4 regions of the Paenibacillus sp. FSL H7-0690 genome follow, and region 3 is predicted to be linked to each of the others. Evidence: riboswitches for the same ligand, from Rfam matches in the RefSeq annotation. Region 3 holds a riboswitch; each other region holds the start of a gene.

Region 1 (4,138 bases), 2.4 Mb from region 3:
ATCAATTTGATTTGCTGCTACAAGCTTTAGGGCGTCATTGCTGTCCGCAGGCATTTTGATCTCGACATCCAAACCTTCCTCTTGGAAAAAACCTTGCTGTTGCGCAGCGTATAGAAAGGAATGAACGACATTGGGATACCAATCAAGCATAATCGTCAGTTTGTGTGACTGCTTATTTTCGGTGTTGGAGGAACCGGTTTGGGAGTTGCTATTTAGCTTGTCTGCCTTCCCGCAGCTGCTTAAGAGCAAAAGTGTGCATACTAGAAATACAGAAATAAGTCCTCGTTGTGGGGATTTTAATTGATTCATTGGTTAGATCCTCTTTTCTTTAAAAATAATTGTTCGAGTAAAGCTATCGCCAGAAAAAGTACAACACCAAGCGCGGACAGCAGAAATACAGCCGCAAACATTTCATCGCTCTGCATATTTCCGGCCATTCTGCGGCTGAAGTAACCGAGTCCTTTACTGCCGCCGAGCCATTCCCCGATAGTAGCTCCGATGACGCAGTATACAATGGACAGCTTTAAGCCAGAGAAAAAAGCAGGCAATGCCAGTGGAATTTGGGTTTTGACAAGCAGCTGCCAGCGGTTTGCACCAAATGTTAATAATAAGTCCTTGTAAGTCTGGCCACTTGTACGAAGTCCATCATATGTACTCACTACGACTGGAAAAAAAGCCGTCAAAAACACCACAGCCACTTTGCTCCACAGCGTATATCCGAACCACATAATAAAAATGGGGGATAGCGCAATTAATGGGACCGTCTGGCTAATGATAAGGAAGGGATAGATGGCCTTTTCTACGGGGCGAAACAGGAACATTCCAATGCCCAGCAATACACCAAAAATCACAGAAAGGACAAAACCCACCAGTATCTCCTGTAACGTCGCCAATAAATGCTGTCCAAATAATAATTGCCTGTGCTCGATCAATGCGATGCCAATAGATGAAGGTGCAGGGAGAATAAAGGCTGGAATCAAGTGAAGGCGAACAGCTGACTCCCAGATTACAAGAATGAGCAGTACCAGAAGAAGGAAGGGACCATAGTTGTCTAGATGTTTTTTAAAAGGTATAGGTTGCATGCAATCTTCGCTCCAACTCTGCCCGTAGTGCTATAAACCGGGGTTCATAGTTCATCTTATAATGTCTTGGTTTTGGTAGATCGACAATGATCTCCTGTAATTCGCTGTGCGCACCGCCAGATAATAAATAAATCCGGTCACTGAGCAATAGGGCTTCTTCCAGATCATGAGTGATGAGCATAATCGTCTGATTCAGTTCACCCCATAACTTCAACAGCCAACGGTGTATCTCACGTTTGGTCATGGCATCGAGAGCGCCAAAGGGCTCATCCAGCAGCATAAGACCACTTCCGCCTCCAGCCACTAAGGTGCGCAGAAATGCTACTCGCTGTTTCATACCTCCCGAAAGTTCATGGGGATAAGCCTTCTCTACATCTGTTAAGCCGAAGCGGGCCAACATTTCCCGAATCTGAGTGATCGTTTTCTGTTTACTAAATCTGGGCTTGATCTCCCAGGGCAAAAGGCAGTTGTCGAGCACTGTTCTCCAAGGCAGCAATAAATCCTGCTGAGGCATATAAGCGATCTGACCTAAACGACTAGCGGTTGAGGGGAGCGTAGGGAGTTTTATTTTTCCATGAGTAGGTTCGAGTAAACCGGCAACCGTTTTGAAAAATGTGCTTTTCCCGCATCCGCTAGCACCTACTACGGAGACGAATTCCCCTTGCCTGATATCCATGGATAGATTTGCGAATACAGGGGGTTGTTCAGTTTCCGGAAAAGAGTAGGTTAGGCCTTGAATAGATAAAATGGTCGTGATGATCTAACCTCCTAATATTTTTGTGGAGCGTCTAAACAAATAAAGACCCATCCATTTCCAGAGGAAATGAATGGGTCAAAAAGTTCATTCTGCATAATAACACTTAACATGCTTGATGAAAATTCTGCTCCACTTCCCTCCGCTGGTATGATCCAGATCAGGTTCCAAGGGTCCGGAGCTTGAAGCTCCGTCTCAGTCGGCCGACTCCCCTAGTGAAATAACAGGTCCATATTAATTTGTTTATAAATATACCATATCTTTCTGAGAAGTAAAGAGAGAAAGAAGTGAAGGATTAATCCAAGATTGGGTAAGATATAAGTAGAAATCTAGTTAATATTACAATTCCGATGTATATAATCGGAAAAAAGTATTGACGATCATGTGATGGCAGTGTACTATTCAATTTACCGGAAAAAAACCGGATAGAGAGAGGGGATTTAATAATGAAAAAATGGAGTTTAACTATTATATTGGCGTTAACCGTGGTTCTTGTAGCGGCTTGCGGCAATAATTCGAATACCAATACGGCTGCTGAACCAACAGCTGGAACGAATGGTGGAGCAGCATCTTCAGCGCAAAACAGTTTGGAGGCTGTGAAGGCCAGCGGCAAATTGCGGATAGGTACAGAAGGGACTTATGCACCTTTTACTTATCATGACACTGCGGGGAAATTGACGGGTTTTGACGTGGAAATTGCCGAAGAAGTAGCCAAACGTTTAGGTGTTGAAGCTGAATTTTTTGAAACTCAGTGGGATGGTATTTTTGCTGGGATGGATGCGAAACGGTTTGATGTCATTTTTAATGAAGTTTCCATTAACGAAGATCGCAAAGTGAAATATGATTTCTCTGAACCCTATATTGTATCCAAGGCAGTATTGATCGTGAGCGAAAACAATGAGGATATTAAGACCTTTGCTGATCTAAAGGGTAAAAAAGCCGGACAATCCCTGACCAGTAACTTATCCGACATCGCTCGTGAGAACGGTGCTGAAATCGTAGCTACGGACGGTTTCAATCAAGCGATGGACCTGCTGACTTCGGGACGTATTGATGCAACTGTGAATGATGGCTTGTCTTATCTGGATCTGAAAAAACAAAAACCAGATGCAAAAATTAAAGTGGTTGATGAGATTCCTGAAGGCTCACAAAGTGCCGCGGTATTCCTGAAAGGCAATGATGAGCTGGTGAATGCGGTCAGTGATGCGATTAAAGAGATGAAAAGTGATGGAACGTACTTGAAAATTTCCGAGAAATACTTTGGAGCTGACGTTTCAAAATAATACAAGGCTAGCAAGGCTAATTAAGCCTAGAAGCTAAAAAGGATGTCTGAATAATGGATGACCGCAAAATACAAATTTTCTTAGATACACTGCTACCCCTGCTTAAAGCCGGGGTGGCTTTTACCATTCCGTTGGCGCTACTTTCCTTTGTGCTTGGATTGATTTTGGCGATCCTAACCGCGTTGGCACGTCTTTCACCGTGGGTAATTCCGAAGCTAATCGCCCGTTTTTATGTATGGGTCATTCGGGGAACCCCGTTGTTAGTGCAGCTATTTATTATATTTTATGGTTTGCCGGCTGTTGGTATTGTACTCGACCCTTTCATTGCCGCCACCATTGGATTTACCCTTAGCGTAGGGGCTTATTCATCGGAAATCGTACGCGCTGCTATCCTGTCGATACATAAAGGCCAGTGGGAAGCTGCCTTCTCAGTCGGGATGACTCGTGGGCAGGCTCTGCGCCGCGTAATTCTGCCACAAGCTGCACGCGTTTCTGTACCGCCGTTATCCAATTCTTTTATTAGCTTGGTCAAAGATACATCGCTTGCAGCGATCATCACCTATACGGAGATGTTTAGAACTGCTCAGCAGGTAGCCTCTACCACTTATGAGCCTCTGCTGGTATACTCCGAAGCAGGATTGTTTTATTTAGTGTTCTGTTCTGTGCTGTCGGCGCTGCAAAATTACTTGGAGAAACGACTCGATCGTTACTCTGCGACCTAAAGGAGAGATACTTGTGATTGAAATCATTAATTTGCATAAATCCTTCGGTGCACTCCAAGTGTTAAAGGGTATTGATCTGAAAATGGAGCATGGAAAGGTACTTGTCATTATTGGGCCATCCGGCTCCGGTAAAACTACACTGCTGCGCTGTTTTAATCTGTTGGAAATCCCGGATCAAGGCAGCCTGTCACTCGGGGATATCACCATCAATTTTACAGATCATAAGAAAATTCCTCAGAATTCCGTATTAGCTCTTCGGCAGAAAACAGGGATGGTCTTTCAATCGTATAATTTATT
Region 2 (4,138 bases), 1.6 Mb from region 3:
GCCAGAGGCGAAATGGTCAATGGGACAGAACTAGAACCTAAAGCTATAGTGACCCGGGAGAAAGCGGCCAAAGCTCTGTACTTTATGTGGGTGCTGGAACATGAAGTGAATGCAGAAAATCATGTTTCTTCTCTAAAATAGTCAGGGTGAACAATTCAAGGCACAGCAGCGATGCTGTGTCTATTTGTATGCAGTGAATTCCTCTCCACTTACAGCAGTATATCTCTCACGGTTGTTTATATCTACTTTCATTGTGGTAAGTAAGATTCGTAAAGCGATTTAAGAAAATGACAAACCCAGCGTATAAACGTGCATAGTTGTGCCATCCTAAGACGATCAGTTAACTATCAATTTGCTTAACGAGAGGAGATAGGGAAGATGTCAGGCAACAATAAACAAGCTACAAAAACCTTACCCCCACAGGAGCAGTATCATCAGCCAGGGATTGAGAGTGAAATGACGCCGCTGCCCAAATACGAGCCGGCAAATTATAAAGCAGCAGGTAAACTGCAAGACAAGGCGGCGTTAATTACCGGTGGAGACAGCGGAATTGGGCGTGCAGTTGCTGTGCTTTTTGCTAAAGAAGGCGCTGATGTGGTCATTTCATATCTTAATGAACACTCAGATGCAGAGGAAACTAAACGTCAGGTCGAGCAGGAAGGCCGCAAATGTATCCTAATTCCAGGTGATATCGGTGACGAGAAATTCTGTAAAGATCTTATTAAACAGACGGTGGAGGGCTTAGGAAAGCTTGATATTCTCATCAATAACGCGGCAGAGCAACATCCGCAAGCTAAGATCGAGGATATTACTTCCGAGCAGCTTGAGCGTACTTTCCGTACGAATATATTTGCGATGTTCTATTTAACAAAAGCAGCTATGCCTCATTTAAAAGCAGGATCTACCATTATAAATACAACTTCAATTACCGCTTATCGCGGAAGCCCGCAGCTGCTGGACTATTCATCAACTAAAGGAGCTATTCTTAGCTTCACACGATCCTTGTCCACGAATCTGGCAGAGAAGGGCATACGGGTAAACGGTGTTGCTCCAGGTCCAATCTGGACACCGCTGATTCCCTCTACCTTTGATGCAAAACAGGTTAGCGAGTTTGGAGGTACACAGCCTATGAAACGGCCTGGACAACCAGAAGAGCTGGCACCAGCCTATGTATATCTGGCCTCTGACGATTCCAGTTATGTGACTGGACAGGTTATTCATGTAAATGGTGGCGAGGTAGTAAACGGTTAGATCAGAACAGCTAATGTGAATAAATGGGTGTATTTCAATAAAAAAATATGTTACTATAAACCACGTTAGCATTTTAAAATTGTATATTTATGTCACTAGGGGTGCCGATTGGCTGAGACGGAATGGATTTCCGGACCCTTTGAACCTGATCTGGTTAAGACCAGCGTAGGGAAGTGGAGAACGAATTTCTGTTATCGGGCTATTTGTAGTGCCGTCTATATACAGATTCTGACTGCCTTCCTTACGGGGGCAGTTTTTTTGTTTTTTACTGACCTACAGGGAAGTGAGAGAGGAGATCGTGATGTTGCAAGCTGAGATCCATCTAATATCAGACGGCAAGCTACAGCTGAGACATTTTGTTGAACTAGCTGTCACGGTGCAGACATGGGTCGATTATATTCACCTGAGAGATAAGCAATGTCCTGCATGCGAACTGCTCGCTGCGGCACAGGAGCTGTTGGCTGCCGGTATGCCCGCTACCAAACTGATAATCAGCGACCGGATCGATGTAGCCTTGGCAGCTGGTGCCGCGGGGGTTCAGTTGGCTTGGCACAGTCTGAGTCCGGTTACAGCCCGGCGAATTGCACCTCAGCTTCGGCTGGGGAGATCGGTTCATTCTCCGGAAGAAGCGGCAAATGCCTCAGAGCAGGGAGCTGATTATTGCTTGTTTGGTCATGTATTTCCCTCGGATAGCAAGTTAGGGCTGCCCGCACGTGGGTTAGAGCTGCTTGCAGAAACGGTGAAGACCAGCTCTATTCCTGTAATTGCGATTGGCGGAATTAGCCCCGCTAATGCGGCGCAGATCATCAGGAAAGGTGCGGCAGGAGTTGCTGTGATGTCCGGTATTTGCGGAGCGGATGATCCTTATGAGGCCGCCAAAGCTATTCATAAGGCGGTTCATTCATAGCCTGGAGGTAACAGCATGGGCGAAGGGGGTGATTCAGAATGAAGCTGTTGATTAACGGGAAATCCGCAGAGTGTTCTGGTGGTATTCAAACTATAGCTGATTTGATCAGTCTTCCTGAGTGGTCGGGTTGTCTGATGATCATTGAGCTGAATGGAGAAATTGTCAGTAAGGAGAATTATGAAAGTACTGCTCTGAGCGAGGATGATCGTTTGGAACTGGTGCACTTTGTTGGTGGGGGTTGAGATGGAGCGGTATAGAATTTTGAGAAATTTATACGAACCAAAGGGAGGTAATTTCATGCATGACCCGTTACATATTGGCGGCATCGAATTAACCAGTAGATTATTTATCGGAACCGGAAAATATAGCCGGAATACGTTGATCCCCGAAGTGATCGCAAGCTCTGGTTCTCAGGTGATTACTGTAGCGCTTCGCCGAGTGGACCCGCAAGGTGGAGCAGAAAATATCATGAACCACATTCCCGGCCACATGACTCTTCTGCCTAATACCTCAGGAGCGCGTACAGCGGAAGAGGCAGTCCGTATTGCAAGATTAGCAAGAGCTGCGGGACTGGGGAACTGGGTCAAGATCGAAGTGATCAATGATCAGAAATACCTGCTTCCAGATAATCTGGAGACCATACGAGCTACAGAGATTTTAGCAGCGGAGGGTTTTGTAGTATTGCCATATATGAGTCCGGACCTTTCGGCTGCTTTACGTCTGAGAGATGCCGGTGCTGCTGCTGTGATGCCGCTTGGTGCGCCGATCGGGACGAATCGCGGCCTGCGCACTAAGGAGCTTGTGCGTATTCTTATTGAAGAAGTGAATTTGCCGATTATTGTAGACGCCGGGATTGGCAAGCCCTCGGAAGCGGCGGAAGCAATGGAGATGGGGGCCGCTGCTGTTCTGCTTAATACGGCTATTGCAACGGCACGTAATCCGCTCGTCATGGCGGAAGCGTTCCGCGAGGCGATATCCGCTGGCCGCAAAGCTTATTTGGCAGGACTCGGTCCTGTAGAAGAAGTTGCTTTTGCTTCGTCACCGTTGACTGGATTTTTGAACTGAATTTGATAGGTCACGAAAGGAGGGAAGATTAGCATGAGCTTTTTTGACACACTGGCCCGCTTGGAGCAGTATCCTTATGAGCAGCTGTGGAAGGAGTTCCGGGAGGATGACGTTAAGCGGGCGCTTGGAAAAGACAAGCTGAACGAAAATGATTTGCTGGCATTGCTCTCTCCGGCAGCAACGCCGCTGCTAGAGGAGATGGCGTTGGCTGCACAGCGACTGACCCGTGCACATTTTGGTTATTCGATGCAGCTGTTCACACCGATGTATCTTGCGGATTTTTGTGTGAATCATTGTACCTACTGCAGCTTCAGCTCCATTTATGATTTTCCGCGCAAAAAGCTGTCCTTGGAGGAGGTCCGCAGGGAGGCTGAGAAGATTGCAGCTACAGGTCTGCGGCATATCCTCATTTTGACTGGTGAATCGCGCCGGGAGAATCCTGTCTCATATATTAAGGATTGCGTAGATGTACTCAGGGAATTTTTTTCCTCTGTCAGTATTGAGATAAATCCTCTATCAACTGCAGAATATAAAGAGCTTCTTCAAGCAGGGGTGGATGGATTAACACTATACCAAGAGGTGTACCACCAGGAGACTTACAGAAAGCTGCATGTTAAAGGGCCTAAAAGAAACTACCGGAATCGCCTGGATGCACCTGAACGCGGCTGTCAGGCAGGTTTTCGTTCTGTGAATATTGGTACGTTGCTCGGGATGTATGATTGGCGGCAAGAGGCATTCCAAAGTGCCATGCATGCCCGCTATTTGCAGGATCGGTATCCAGATTGCGAGATCAGTCTGTCACCTCCGCGGTTTCGGCCTTATTTAGGGGAATTTAACCCGGAGTGTGATGTTACCGACCGATCGCTAGTGCAGATTATTTTGGCATACCGGTTATTTTTACCCCGTTCGGGCATT
Region 3 (4,138 bases):
CAGGATTCAATATGAAATACAGATACAGATAGCTGCCATACGGTTAAAAAGAAGACGACCGCCACAAGGGGCGGCCATATTAGCTTCCAGGTCGATCTCACGGCCGATATTTCTCCGTCAGTTTATCCATGCTGATTCCGTTAGGATTATGAGCGATTTTGATCTGCGAAATTACGCTTGGACTGCCTGCTTCGATCAACGCCTCCTGCATCTGACGCACAACCTCCAGCAGCTCGCTAAGCTCACCTTCCATTGTGGTTTCCAGCGGATTCACTTGATGTTTAACACCGGATTTCTGAATGACCTCAATCGCTTTATCTACGTATGGGATGGAATCCTCATTGTTCGGAGTTTTTGGAATTACTTGAATGCTTAGTAGGGTGTTAGCCACAATAATCAATCCTCTCATTTTATAAGGTAAGTTCAAAAAGCCAACTTTGATAACGAAGTAATTCATTACAATTGTTGTTTACTCCGCCGGTAAAAAATCATTACTGAATGCACTAGCAGCATCCAGCGGTTTATCCAGCAACTTCAGATCATACATCCAGTCGCCGTAATTTTGCCAGACCTCGGTTTTTTGCTCGCCCCAGCGGGCAGCATCGTCCTTGTATTTTGGGCTAAGCCATTTTTGGCTAGCTAGGACAAGGTCGGCGTCCAGGTCAGGAACGGCCTTCGATAACATACCGGCAGCCTCTTCCGGATGATCTATGGCATATTGATAACCTTTTGATGTGGCTTTCATGAAGGCCTTCACCAGATCAGGATGATCTGCAATTTGCTTCTCACTCGTCGTCAGCACAGGCGTGTAATAATCGAGCTGCGGCGCATAATCCTTTAAGTACAGCATATCCAATGGCTCGCCACGCAACTCAGCCTCAACACCAGTCCAAGCGTAGAAAATCCAGGCGAAATCAATGTCACGTTTGACGGCGGTAAAATAATCAGCTTCACCGATACTGATCAGCTTCACCTTTTTCACATCGCCACCTTCAGGATCCATGATGGCTTTCATGGCTGCTTCTTCGGCCGGTGAGCCCCAGCCTCCGTAGGTTTTACCTTCGAAATCCTTTGGTGATTTAATATTGCGATCTACTGGAGCGGCGAATCCCGACGTATTATGCTGAATAATAGCTGCTATCGAGACAAGGGGTACGCCTTGTAGACGGGCTAGTGTTAATCCTTCTTGGGCGCTGATGCCAAATGCAGCTTCGCCAGAAGTAACCATAGTATCAGAACCCGCTGCGCCTGGCTGAACGATCTCGACGTCCAGACCTTCTTCAGCGTAGTAACCAAGATCCTTAGCTACGTATAGACCGGTATGATTCGTGTTCGGTGTCCAGTCGAGTGCGACTTTAACTTTGGTGAGCTCTTTTGGAGCATCCGTCCCAGCCGCAGCAGTTGGATCAGTAGCATTTGCTTTGTTTCCGGCTGTATTCCCATTGTTGCTGCCGCATCCGGCAATGGCAAGAATGAGTACACAGGTGAGGCACAACGTAAGTGCTTTTTTAAGGTGCATGTCTTCTTCTCTCCTTAAAGGTTACAAGAATCCCGTCTTCACAACATGAACCGTAAAGTGTAGTATGTACGTTTTTCTACATCTTTTAGTGATCTTACAAAAAAAGCGCCCCGAGTGATCGGGACGCTGGCTTGGCGCAAGGTTAGTTAAGGTCACAGGGACCAGAACCAATTGGCGATTCCTACGCTGGCATTATCCAGATCAGGTATAAGGGTCAGTATCTTGTGGGATACAATCTCAGCCGGCCAATTCCAGCACCCCTGGTTCTATGAAGTTAACGGGTATTTCTATGTGCAATATAAGTAAGTATAAGTTTTGTACCCATACTTTATATCTTATATTTCTCGCATACGGTGTATTATAGACGGCTGTACTCGGAATGTCTAGTAGTGCACTCCTGAATTTTTCCAATCCAGTAGTTTCTTTTTTGCTAGTCTAGATCTTTATATTTTTTGCGGTGACGCCGTTTAAGCTCACTAACCAGCGCCCCTAGCGTGAGGACAACGCTGATCAGAATCCCGCTCATGATCACGAAGAGGGCAAGAAATTCAAAGGGAGAATAACCAATCATTTTACTCCATTGAATCTTTCCATCCAGATCGTCAATGACCTGATTCATGCCGTAAATCCCGCTTACTACCGTAAATACAGTAAGAATCATCAGCAGATTATCCCGTCGCTTGGATTGAAACTTATCCTGATACTGAAACAGGTCATTTAAAGTTTCTTTCACTTCCTCGAACAAAGCGTCGTTTCCGTATACTTTACGCAGCTGAAGAAATATCTCCCGGCCCTGCGACTGGGAAATCAACTCCAAGAAGTAGAACTTTGCCGAGAACTTATTAATGGAGTAGATTAGATTGTCTATTTCCTCATAATCATGATTAATCCGAAGTCGGGAGTGCATATTGGCTAGCTTTAGCAGAACGATTTTGTGGAAAATATTGAGTAAAAATCCGTAATAATATTGCCCGTACATCTGGTTGGCTAGACTAACAGCAATCTCCTGTTCAGCGCGGGTCATGCAGCAAAAGGTCTGCTCATTCATCATATAATACGTGTCTGGACCCCAGCGATTATAGGAGTGTTCATGACAATAGTTCGCAATATATGCTGGATCGCTGGCACTGGCATAGGGCTTTCCGTTCAGATCAATTCCATCAAGCTGTGAGGCACGATAGCGCAGATTTACACTAATCTCATCAGAGCTTTCTTCATTCTGAAAGCCATAAAAAGCTTGCACCTGCATTCTTTCATCTACGAAAAAAGGAAGGGTCTCGAAATAAGCCCCATTGATATCCGATTGATCCAGATATGGCTCCAGTCCATCCACCAAATTTCGGAAGACAAAATCCTCTACCATCTCATAGGTCTGTTCCCCGCAATGAATATAAGTGTAATCATCCTGTATGAAGGTATTCTCTAGCGCACGGAAACGATCCGCGAATTCTAGGGCAATACTAAAGGGAATTGAATCCCCCTCCAGTTGGACACGTATCGTCACGAATCCAAGCTGAAAAGGACATATGAATATATCCGTCGAGAGAATTTTGAAAAATATAGATTGCTGCGGAATCTCCAGAATGCAGTCGAGATTATTTACTCTGGAAAAACGGCGAAACGAGTCGGCATCCTTCCTGCGTGGAAAAAGGACATGTGCAGCAAACGGTAAATAGGTGCGCTCCATTCGTTCATGGGAAACACAGTAGCCATCTCCGTAGTAGGCAGCTTCAAGCTCTTTATTATCCAGAAAAAAACGTGTGAAGCCGTCGTCCTGTAATTGCTGGATAAGCTGCTTAGAATCGCCCTTTTTTATAGAAAAGGGAAATATAAACTGCATGAGCGCAGTATGTAACAAAGGCTCAGTTGAAGACTCATTCATTCATCGTCCATCCTTGTGCTCAGAATATGCTTATAGATCACATTACCCTAAAAGGATAACGTTGATACTGTTCTAAATACGGGAACTCTTTCCTTTCACCGCTTGCATGGATTGGAACCTCCATGCGGCAATGCTTAGCAGAAACAAGAAGGCGGCAAAAGCGGCCAGTAATCCGGCTGTTTGTGCCACTTCTAAATGGTCCATAGACCAGCCCATAAACAGAGGTAGCAAAGCACCGCCAACACCTCCGGAAGCAATCATAATGCTGGGTGTTGACTCTTCGGTGCCAGGCAGCATTTTGCTGGAGAAGACTAAAGCAATGGAGAAAATACCGGACATAAACAGCCCCAGAAGCAGGATTACAATGAAAGCAGCCATTCGATTGTCAGTGAACGGAAAGAGTGTCAGCAGTAACAAGGTTAGTAAACAGCTGCTGAGAATGTACACGCGGTAAGATATTTTTTCGGCAATTACACCCGCAAACAATCTTCCTGTAGACATCGCCAGCCAAAAGAAAGTGACTGTCAGTGCTGCGGCAGACTCCGTCATCCCTAGCTTGGCAATAAAGATAGCCGGCATAAAGTTGACTAAACTCATCTCTGTGCCTACATAAAGAAAAAAGAAAACGATGAAGATCCCTAACAGAATCCATTGCTTACCTTTATACGGAAATTTTTTGTTAGAACGTGAGCTTGAGGATTGCGAATTGTCTGCTCCTTGGACAGAGGCGCGTTCAT
Region 4 (4,138 bases), 1.3 Mb from region 3:
ATCACGCCAACGAAATTCAAAACGGGCTTTCGAAAGAGCATTATCCCGGTCTTGTGCTCCTTTATGCCCTTTCGCCAAATCTGCGGCATGAGCCGCTATTTTATAAGTAATGACCCCTATACGTACATCTTCCTTATTAGGCAGGCCAAGATGTTCCTTCGGAGTTACGTAACATAACATAGCTGTACCGAACCAACCAATCATCGCTGCACCTATAGCAGAGGTAATATGATCATAACCAGGCGCAATATCTGTAGTCAGTGGACCTAATGTATAAAAAGGGGCTTCGTTACAAGTTTCAAGTTGCTTATCCATATTCTCTTTAATCAAGTGCATCGGCACATGTCCTGGACCCTCTACCATCACCTGTACATCATGACTCCAAGCTATAGCTGTTAATTCACCTAACGTCTCTAACTCGGCAAATTGTGCTTCATCATTCGCATCAGCAATCGAACCCGGACGTAATCCATCGCCTAGGGAAAAAGAAACATCGTACAGCTTCATGATTTCACATATCTCTTCAAAATGTGTATATAAAAAGTTCTCTTGATGATGCGCAAGACACCATGCCGCCATGATGGAGCCACCTCTTGAAACAATGCCTGTCATACGTTGTGCAGTCAACGGGATATAACGAAGCAGAACCCCCGCATGAATGGTAAAATAATCAACCCCTTGCTCCGCTTGCTCAATGAGCGTATCACGGTATACTTCCCACGTTAAATCTTCCGCTTTCCCATTCACTTTTTCCAACGCTTGATAGATAGGCACCGTTCCAATAGGAACAGGAGAATTACGGATGATCCACTCGCGTGTCGTATGAATGTTTTTACCTGTTGAGAGATCCATTATATTATCTGCACCCCAGCGGGTGGCCCATCTCATCTTCTCTACCTCTTCCTCTATGGATGAGGATACTGCGGAATTTCCTATATTGGCATTGATCTTCACTAAAAAATTGCGTCCAATAATCATTGGTTCACTCTCTGGATGATTGATATTCGCTGGAATGATGGCGCGGCCGCGGGCTACTTCATCTCTTACAAATTCCGGTGCCACATTCTCACGAATCGCAACGTATTCCATTTCCGAAGTAATAATCCCTTTGCGTGCATAATGCATTTGAGAGACATTACGCCCCTTTTTCGCTCGCAAAGGTTTTCTATGGAGCGCTGGAAACACTTCCGCCACAGCTTTTCCCGTTGCATTCCCGTTATCTTCAGGCTTCATGGTTCTTCCTTCGTACGCTTCCGCATCCCCTCGTTCCTCAATCCAGCTTAGACGATTGGGCTCTAACCCCTGACGAATATCAGTATGAATATTAGCATCCGTGTAAGCCCCGCTTGTGTCATAGACATGAATTGGGGCATTCTCCTCTTCGCCGTCTATGCCCGCAGTTGGACTAAGTGAGATCTCCCGCATAGGCACCTGAATATCAGGCCGTGAACCCTTTACATACACTTTTTGACTTGCTGGAAAAGCTGATAGATTGATTGGATCGTTGTTCAATTCGCTTGTCATCTCAATTCCTCCTATAAGGTGATTTGATCAAGCGGAGACGGTCTACTCCCCCACAAATAGAAAAGGCCACATCTGTATAAGATGCGGCCTTAGAGTAGACAAATAGAAATAGAACTCCATTTCCTCCGCTGGCATTATCCAGATCAGGTTTGACGGTCGATAGTTATAACTATCCTCTCAGCCTGGTCCCACCAAGCTCCCGTGACTATATAATTGCTACTTCAAAGTATAACCGAAAAGAGAAAATTATCCAAATCTACTCAAATGTGAGATCAATGTATACGTTAGTTTAACACCAATACCCCAAATCCTTCCAGAAGCACCTCGCCCGACAATGTTGTGCCGCTCAGTAAATCTGTTTTGGTCTCATGAAGATGGATCGTGACAGGAGTCTCACTATAATTAAGCAAAAAAGCATAACTGGAAGAAGCTCCGGTACGGACTTGCAGTTCTACCTCTTCTGGGAGCTCCAGCCAATCTGCTGGTGATTGTAGATCAATTAAATTTATGATCTCAGCCGCTGCCTGTTCATTAAATACGGCTCCGTAATACCAAACCTCACCCTTGCCGCGACGATTTCTAGTTACCGCCGGTTTTCCCGCATAATAATCAGAGGCGTAGACCGCCATCACTTCAACCGAAGCTTCCTCTATTTTGAGAATATCATTAAAGTCATCTGCTCCTGTAACGACTTCGGTCACGCCCGACCAGCTAATTGTTGTTGGCTGACGACTGCCCTTAACCATTGTGAATTCTTCAACTGTGATCCCGCATAGATCCTTAGCAGCACCTGGGAAAGGACGCATATAACATTGTCCGCGCTCATCCTTATAGCCGGTTCTACAGCCGAAGATCAGTTTGCCGCCTTGCTGAACATATTCATCCAGCAGTGCTGCTGTCTCATCTGTCATAATCGCTGGGTGAGGATAGATAAGCACGTCGTACCTTGCAAGCTCCTCCAGCGTTGTTTTTTTGCGTAAATAGAGTACGTCATTCGGGATATGCTTCCGCTGAAGCGCCTTGTACCACTCCTTATTGCTCTTCCACATAAACGGGCCATGCCAAACATCGTATTCTCCATCCCACTCATTGTCATAATCACGAACAATAGCAATGTTAGCCTGATTACGAGTACCGACAAACGCATGACCTGCTGCTGCCAGCTCCTGACCGATCTGCCCCGCTTCCCGCACTCTCCGGTTAGGCTGATTATGATAGTCATTGATTCCATGCCAATAAATTTCATTGCCCATCGTAGCTGTCCGCCAGCGGAAATATAACACCATATCTGCTCCATGAGCGATCGACTGATAGGTCCATAACCGCATCTGCCCGGGCTTTGGAGAAGGCATATCCATCCGGTTCACCCAGCCACCCGGGCCCGACTGCTGCTCCATAATGCAGAAATTCGGGGATATCGAACGAACAACAGATAACGACAGTCCCCAGCCTCTATCATTCAGCGGATTCCGCTCATTCGGGTCATAAAAAATAGTAGAGAACTGAGGATAGGAATCATAGCTGAAGAAATCCAACAGTTCATCCGTCATTTCATGGCTATCGAGATGCCCGAACAGACCGTTCGTGGTTACCCACTGCTTAGGGGCAAGTTTACGGATGATATCCGCTTGGTTTTTGGCAAAAGAATTTGTATTGTCCGAAATAAACCGTTTTTCATCCAATGCCTGATGAGGATTGGGTTGCTTCGGTACTGGAGTCGGACGTGGAAGATAGACCTGAGACCAGTCACTATAGCTTTGATTCCAAAAAACAGCTCCCCAAGCCTCGTTCAAATGCTCAAGTGTAACATATTTCTGCTGTAGCCATTCCCGGAAAGCCTTATGGTCACTCTCCGAATAAAATTCACTGATCTCACAGTTGAGCTCATTATCAATTTGCCAGCCAACTACACCCGGATGATTGCCGTAATGTTCAGCCATTTGTTCTGCAATACGTGCACACAGTTCCCGGTATTTAGGACTGCTGTAATTATAATGACGGCGCATGCCATGCTGAAGTGTAACACCTTCGTAGGTAACATTTAAAACTTCGGGATACTTATCAGTCAACCAAGCTGGAGGCGTCGCCGTCGGAGTACCAAGTACAACCTGAAGACCATATTTATGTGCTAGATCAATCGCCCGATCAAAGAGCCCGAACTGAAACTGCCCTTCTGCCGGTTCAAAAATAGACCAAGCAAACTCCCCCATCCGAATGATCGTAAAGCCGAGTTCACGCATCCGGCGATAATCGTCCTCCCACATGTTTTCTGGCCAGTGCTCCGGATAATAACAGACGCCAAGCTCGAATTTTTCAGTTGCGACAGGTTTCTTCATCATTACCTCCAAAGTATTAAAAATATGCTTTCAATATTTTATAATTCTATTGTAGTATCAATGATAAGAGGTCTTATATAACAAAATATTGCTATCATATAACAATCTTGCGTTCATTGCCTTAATCCAACTTGCGCTCTGTTGCGCTACAGAAACGGGTGCTGCCAAACATGAAGAAACAATGGTATTTGCCGACACCGGCTTTTTCGAAATATGTCTGTTATCCTGAATTTTTGGGACATTACACTCACTTTCCACAACATACAGAGAGAAGAAGC

The links. A riboswitch is a leader RNA that binds a small molecule or an ion and turns the genes downstream of it on or off. The one in region 3 is predicted to bind thiamine pyrophosphate.
Region 1: linked by a shared signal. The riboswitch ahead of MHI32_RS12735 (ABC transporter ATP-binding protein) and the one ahead of MHI32_RS02465 (ABC transporter substrate-binding protein) in region 3 are both predicted to bind thiamine pyrophosphate.
Region 2: linked by a shared signal. The riboswitch ahead of MHI32_RS09390 (thiamine phosphate synthase) and the one ahead of MHI32_RS02465 (ABC transporter substrate-binding protein) in region 3 are both predicted to bind thiamine pyrophosphate.
Region 4: linked by a shared signal. The riboswitch ahead of thiC (phosphomethylpyrimidine synthase ThiC) and the one ahead of MHI32_RS02465 (ABC transporter substrate-binding protein) in region 3 are both predicted to bind thiamine pyrophosphate.

Annotation. Positions count from the first base shown of each region.
Region 1 covers NZ_CP150281.1:2,910,963-2,915,100, forward strand. The annotation lists gene MHI32_RS12725 (ABC transporter substrate-binding protein) at 1-309, opposite strand, end outside; gene MHI32_RS12730 (ABC transporter permease) at 306-1,082, opposite strand; gene MHI32_RS12735 (ABC transporter ATP-binding protein) at 1,063-1,758, opposite strand; TPP riboswitch at 1,957-2,060, opposite strand; gene MHI32_RS12740 (amino acid ABC transporter substrate-binding protein) at 2,283-3,119, shown strand; gene MHI32_RS12745 (amino acid ABC transporter permease) at 3,173-3,841, shown strand; gene MHI32_RS12750 (amino acid ABC transporter ATP-binding protein) at 3,855-4,138, shown strand, end outside.
Region 2 covers NZ_CP150281.1:2,171,165-2,175,302, forward strand. The annotation lists gene MHI32_RS09380 (GDSL-type esterase/lipase family protein) at 1-141, shown strand, start outside; gene MHI32_RS09385 (SDR family oxidoreductase) at 379-1,251, shown strand; TPP riboswitch at 1,339-1,440, shown strand; gene MHI32_RS09390 (thiamine phosphate synthase) at 1,553-2,158, shown strand; gene thiS (sulfur carrier protein ThiS) at 2,197-2,400, shown strand; gene MHI32_RS09400 (thiazole synthase) at 2,456-3,223, shown strand; gene thiH (2-iminoacetate synthase ThiH) at 3,257-4,138, shown strand, end outside.
Region 3 covers NZ_CP150281.1:529,212-533,349, forward strand. The annotation lists gene MHI32_RS02455 (ABC transporter permease) at 1-101, opposite strand, end outside; gene MHI32_RS02460 (MTH1187 family thiamine-binding protein) at 98-391, opposite strand; gene MHI32_RS02465 (ABC transporter substrate-binding protein) at 470-1,519, opposite strand; TPP riboswitch at 1,681-1,791, opposite strand; gene MHI32_RS02470 (hypothetical protein) at 1,950-3,401, opposite strand; gene MHI32_RS02475 (MFS transporter) at 3,474-4,138, opposite strand, start outside.
Region 4 covers NZ_CP150281.1:6,186,975-6,191,112, forward strand. The annotation lists gene thiC (phosphomethylpyrimidine synthase ThiC) at 1-1,524, opposite strand, end outside; TPP riboswitch at 1,625-1,737, opposite strand; gene MHI32_RS27140 (beta-galactosidase) at 1,809-3,860, opposite strand; gene MHI32_RS27145 (AraC family transcriptional regulator) at 4,031-4,138, shown strand, end outside.